2 regions of the Robinsoniella sp. genome follow, and region 2 is predicted to be linked to the other one. Evidence: riboswitches for the same ligand, from Rfam matches in the RefSeq annotation. Region 2 holds a riboswitch; the other holds the start of a gene.

Region 1 (3,174 bases), on a different contig from region 2:
TTGCCTGCGCCATACGGTTATCAATATCTCTGGCTCCTTTGATTCCTTTGGCAATATCTGCAGCGTGTGCTGCAATCTTACTGGCTACGATGCCTTCACGTACATCATTCACATCTGGCAGACGCAGATGCTCCGCCGGAGTGACATAGCATAAGAAATCCGCTCCGTTTGCAGCCGCTATGGCGCCTCCAATTGCTGATGTAATATGGTCATATCCCGGTGCAATATCCGTTACCAACGGTCCAAGTACATAGAAAGGGGCATTATGGCAGATTCTCTTTTCCATTTTCATATTTGCAGCAATCTCATCCATTGCCATATGTCCGGGGCCCTCCACCAACACCTGTACATCCTTATCCCATGCTCTCCTGGTCAGATTTCCGATTTCAATTAATTCTGCTATCTGACCTGCATCGGAACTGTCTGCAATGCATCCCGGGCGCAGAGCATCCCCAATGCTGATTGTCACATCGTGTTCCCTCAGAATATCCAGTACTTCATCGTAGAATTCATAAAACGGATTTTCATTACCCGTCATTTCCATCCATGCAAACAGCAGCGATCCTCCCCTGGACACAATATTCATTTTACGGCCGGCTCTGCGGAAACTCTCCACTGCCCTGCGGTTTAATCCCGCATGAATAGTAACAAAATCAACTCCTTCTACTGCATGTGCTTCTACTACTCTCAAAAAATCCTTTGCCTTAATTTCAAGCAGATCCTTCTCTAAATAACCAATTGCATCATACATGGGAACTGAGCCAATCATAGCCGGGGACATATCAATTAACTTTTCCCGGAAGTCATGTGTTTTTCCATAATTACTCAGGTCCATAATTGCTTCAGCTCCAAAATCAATTGCCATCTGCACTTTTTTCAATTCCCTGTCATAATCCTTACTATCTCCGGAAATTCCCAGATTTACATTTATCTTGGTGCGAAGTCCGCTTCCGATTCCTTCCGGTGAAAGTGAAGTATGATGTACATTTGCCGGTATTGCCACCTGCCCGGATGCTACCAGTTCCACTAATTTTTCAGCTTCAATCTTTTCTTTTTCCGCGACTGTCTCTATCTGTGGTGTTACAATTCCTTTCTTTGCTGCTTCCATCTGCGTGTAATATGCGCGCATTTGCTGTTCCTCCTTATGTGTTTTATTAACGAATAGCAAATGCCCTGAAAGATGCTTTCTGACTCGCTCTAAACATGAAAAAAGACAGGTAATTGCTTACCTGCCAGTTCACTCTATATTTTCATAAAAAAATGTTCACTAAAAAGTGAACATCCAAATATTACTCATCGAATGCTCCCTACCACAGTGTTAACTGTCAGGTTCAAAGGGTTAGATATATACATATCAATCTCAACTATAAATAGTTCCCCTGCATAGCTATTCAGTTATTGTTATTATAGACGCACAGGTATTAAATGTCAATAGTCTGTGTGTTGTTACCACTTACCCTTTTTCTTCATAAAATACAGGAAGCCGCCTGCAAGTAACAAAATTCCTGCAAATGCACTGCCTAAAATAATTGGTTTGCCCGAGGATGACAGGTCTTCTGATGGCTTTTGTGCCAGCGGAACTTCAGCATCTGTAATCTCTTCAGTTGCCATAGTGGTTTCTGGAGCATTGGCACCATCGGTGCTGCCGGTATCTTCCGGTTGGTCAGCTAACGGCACTTCTTCATCGGTAATATTCACATTGTTTTCATTCTGGTTTGGCACCGTATTTGCATTGTCTTGATTCTGGTTAGCCGCTGCATTATTATCCGCAGTGGTTCCATCTGCCTGGTTATTATCTGCCTGGGTATTGCCTGCAGAAGCATTATTGCCCGTTGGCGTGGTGTTCCCCCCCGGTACAGTGACCGTTTCGTTGACGGTTGTACCCGGTCCCTGCTCGTATGTGGTATTCGTTATGGTTTCTCCCGGTACCTGTACAACCTGAGTAGTTGGCTGCTCCGTACTGGTGTATTGAAATCTGATTTCATTTTTAGCGGAATCTGCTGTCAGGGTCATCTGTTTTACATAAGAATCATAGGCATAGCCCTGTACTGCCTTTGCCGTATATGTGATCTGGTCATGAACATTCCCCATGGTAATGACCGGCGTTGCAACGTCTTCGCCGCTGCCTGAATCCACGAACCGGATTGTGTATTCCACAGAGTCGGTTAAAGCACCGTAATCCACTACAAAATCACCATTTTCCGTGACAGTTTCCCAAGTGGGACGCCATTCTGTCTTCACATAATATTTTCCTTTATGTGCATCATCAAATACCAGATCCTGTGCATCCGGCGCTGTGGGATAGGGTGCACCCGCAGAAACTGTGATTTTAATACTTCCCGTGGCATCACTGCGGGATACCTGGTTTTCACCATATTCGGCTACATAACCGGCATATAACTGTTCACGGAACCTTGCAATATTGCCGGGACGATAGGTAACTGTATAGGTATTTTCTTCTGCTGCGTTTACCTGCAATGTCATGGCCCCCATCAACATGCATATACAAAGGCAGCTCAGCATTACCACCCTGTCTATTTTCCTTATCATACTCATAATTATCCCTCCGCCCTTTTCTGCAAAACCGGAATCTGCGATCTATACTGTTCCCGGCAGTTTCTAACGCTTTCACATAAGGTCCCAGCTATTTATTTCCTGCTTCTAAAACGATTATAACAGACTGCTGCTTTCATCATCTCTTTCGTGTAGCCCTTTTTTGATTTTTTTACTTTGCGGCAAAATAATCATGCTTATCTTTTTTCTTTTTGCCATATACAGCCGCCAGGATTACGATTAGAAGAGAAGCTCCTGCTGCCACCAGCCAGAATACAACCGGAGTATCATCGCCTGTTTTTACCTGTCTTACTACCTTGTTTACCGGTCCGGGTGTGGTAACTTTATTCGTAACTATTTTATCCGCCTGCTTTTCCGTTACTATCTCGGTCTGGGGCGGTGCATCGTCATAGCCTGCGCGAAACTCGAACTGAAATGTTCCGTCTGCCGCCTGATAGTCATTGGTATGGGATTCCCCGTCCAGGAAAACCGTCATTTTTAGGGTTGCCGTCTTGGATGGCTTTAAGTTTACAAGCATCAGCCATTCCTGCAAGCTTCCGTTCATATCCTTCAAACCGTTTTCGTCTGCTCCGATTCTGGCTGACCCATCGGATTCCTTTC
Region 2 (3,174 bases):
TTCGCTGCCGTCTGACGCACTGCTTCCGCAGCCTGCAAGAGACATTGCCACAGCCAGGCTTAAAGTAACCGCTAATAATTTCTTTTTCATTTGTATTCTCCTCGTCTTCACTGTTTCAAAAAAGTTATTGTTTTGAATCTATGTCTGCTATTTCTTATGAAATTCAAATAACTATTTTAATTGATCCCAGGGCATTATCTTTTTACGCAGAACTGTTACCAGCCACATCAGAACCAGACTAATTGCTGATATCAGAAAAATTACTGCAAACATTTTGTCAAAGGAATAGGCACTCCGCACCCTGGTCATATATACGCCAAGCCCCTGAAATCCCCCCAGCCATTCCGCTATCACTGCCCCTACTACAGAGTAGGAAACAGAGATTTTCAGGCTTGTGAAAAAATTTCCCAGCGCTCCGGGAAGCTTCACATACCGGAATATCTGTCCCTGGCTTGCTCCCATTGACCGCATTAGATTCATAGTATCCTTATCTGCCGCCCGAAAACCTTCCAGAAGTCCGACTGCAATCGGGAAAAACGTTACGATTACAATCAAAGTCACTTTTGGTGCAACATCATATCCCATCCACAATACCAGAAGGGGTGCTATGGCAATTGTGGGAATCGTCTGGGTGATTACCATAATTGGATAAAATGCTTTATATACACCTTCAAAACGGTCCATCAATAAGGCAGCTAAAAATCCGGTTAAGATTCCAATCCCAAGTCCCAGAAAAGCTTCCACAAGGGTTGTCCCCAAGTGCATCCTTAATAAATTAAAATCACTTACAAATGCCCGGATTACTGCCATCGGTGACGGCAGCATAAAGGACGGCACCAGTTCAAACGAAGATGCCGCCTGCCACAGGATAAGTAAAACCAGAATTGCACTGATACAGTACAGCTTACTGGTGATGCTTTGTAACTTTCTTTTCAATCGTAAGTACATCTCCTTCCGGTTTATAGGAAACTTTAATATATGCCGCAACAGACGGTGCACCCGCGCGGATCGCAATATGCTGGCACTCTTTTATAATATCCATCAATTCATCGTAATCACCCTCAATTGCAGTCTCAAAAGGTCCTACGTAATAATTTAAACCTGTACTTTTAATATACGCAATTACTTCATCTACAATACGGATTAATTCCTCATCATTTTTAGCTTTCGGTAATGTTTGAATCGCTACACTTGCATTCATCTTTCTTCTCTCCATTTCTTATATGATTTTAAATAATAAAAACCCCATCTCACGATAGGGTTTTATCAATCAGCTGCAATTTTATCTGTACTTAGCAAAAACTGCTCCATTGGTATATTTCCCTACGCTGGTATGATCCAGATCAGGTTATGGGTCTAAACATTGGTGTAGTTTACTCTCAGCCGGGTTCTCCCGACTCCCCTATTTCATGTTTATCCGGTACAATAGAATTATACTGTACCAGTTTCATTTCATTATTTACTGCTTAAATATTTCTCGATATTGTTCATAGCTTCCTGCTCATCGCTGCCTTCTACGATGACATTAACATTTTCACCTGCAACCAGGCCCAAAGTCATCATACCCATTATACTTTTTGCATTCACTTTCTTGTCACCACATTCTACATGGATATCGCTCTCGTACTGGCTTGCCACCTGCACCAGAAGTGCTACCGGCCGTGCTTCCAATCCACTTGGAATCTGAATTGTGATAGGTTTTTTAATCATAATGTTTCTCCTCCTTGTTCTCTCTTAGCTCATCCGCTAAATTGCTTAATTTTCTCAATCTATGATTTACTCCTGATTTTCCAACTTGAGGTGTTAACAACATTCCCAATTCCTTTAGTGTCGCATCCGGCTGGGCCAACCGTAGTTCTGCCATTTCAGCCAATCCTTCGGATAAACTTTCAAATCCTGCCGTAGACTGAATATATTTTATATCTTCAATTTGTTTTACTGCTGCGCTGACTGTTTTATGAATATTAGCGGTTTCGCAATTTACCTTCCGGTTCACCTCATTGCGCATGTCCTTCAAGATCCGGACATTCTCTAAATTCATAAGTGCCACATGTGCCTCCATGATATTCAATATATCGACAATTTGTGCGCCTTCTTTAATATAGACAACATAATATTTCTTTCTGGCCACAATTTTTGCATCCAGTCCGAAACTATTTATAATCGCCTGCAGCTGTTCTGCCTTATGTATGGTCGTGCAGACAATTTCAAAATGATAAAACTTCTGCGGATCACTGATCGAACCTGCCGCCAAAAAAGCGCCTCTTATAAATGCCCTTTTACAGCATGTGTTCTGAATCACCATATTATTCACGATGGAAAGATTTTCTTCTACCTCCATATCCTTATTCAGGAGCTTGGCGGCCTTCAAAATCATAAGTGAATCTTCATGTCGTTTTACCAAAACTATATACACGCGGCTTTTTCTTACAGACATATTCTGCCTGATGGAAACCTCCGTCTCTATATTAAAGGTTTTTCTCAATAAAGTAAAGTACTTTCTTGCGACTGCGATATTTTCTGTCTGGATTCTGACACTGTATTTGTCTTTGCTGGAGATGGATATCCCGCCGCACATACTAATAATGGCGGCAATTTCAGCAATCTGGCAATGTCTCGCGCTGCTGGACTGTCTTGATAATTCTTCTTTGACATCGCTTGAAAAAGACATAACACACCTTCTTATCTATTAATATCCCTGTGTTCAATTTTCAGTCCGTATTCATCCTTGGGACCAAGGGTCTCGAACAGTCTGTTTGCCAATGTAACGGAACGGTGCTTCCCTCCCGTGCATCCGATGCTGATGACCAACTGATTTTTTCCTTCTATTATATAGTTTGGAATGAGAAATCCCACCATATCAGTCAGTTTTTTTAAAAATTCATGTGCTATGTCATAACCCATAACATAATCCTGCACTTCCCTGTCATTTCCGGTCTTGTGCTTTAATTCATCAATATAGAAGGGATTTGGCAGGAACCGTACATCAAATACCAGATCAGAATCACTGGGTATCCCATATTTAAAACCAAAGGATAAGATTGTAATCATAATATTTTTAAATTCCTGGTTCTGCACAAATATTTTATCCAATTCCAGCTTCAGTTCCCTGGTCAGCAGCTGGCTGGTATCCAGGATATAATCGGCATGCTGTTTTAAAAATACCAGTTGTTC

Evidence for each region. A riboswitch is a leader RNA that binds a small molecule or an ion and turns the genes downstream of it on or off. The one in region 2 is predicted to bind thiamine pyrophosphate.
Region 1: it holds a riboswitch for thiamine pyrophosphate, as region 2 does, so the genes downstream of both, thiC (phosphomethylpyrimidine synthase ThiC) here and ACH2DQ_RS09510 (thiamine-binding protein) in region 2, are expected to answer to the same signal.

Annotation. Positions count from the first base shown of each region.
Region 1 covers NZ_JAWYAJ010000266.1:6,325-9,498, reverse strand. The annotation lists gene thiC (phosphomethylpyrimidine synthase ThiC) at 1-1,129, opposite strand, end outside; TPP riboswitch at 1,288-1,391, opposite strand; gene ACH2DQ_RS13175 (hypothetical protein) at 1,447-2,556, opposite strand; gene ACH2DQ_RS13170 (hypothetical protein) at 2,726-3,174, opposite strand, start outside.
Region 2 covers NZ_JAWYAJ010000205.1:3,128-6,301, forward strand. The annotation lists gene ACH2DQ_RS09500 (ABC transporter substrate-binding protein) at 1-90, opposite strand, end outside; gene ACH2DQ_RS09505 (ABC transporter permease) at 172-936, opposite strand; gene ACH2DQ_RS09510 (thiamine-binding protein) at 905-1,201, opposite strand; TPP riboswitch at 1,304-1,414, opposite strand; gene ACH2DQ_RS09515 (HPr family phosphocarrier protein) at 1,456-1,710, opposite strand; gene whiA (DNA-binding protein WhiA) at 1,703-2,671, opposite strand; gene rapZ (RNase adapter RapZ) at 2,683-3,174, opposite strand, start outside.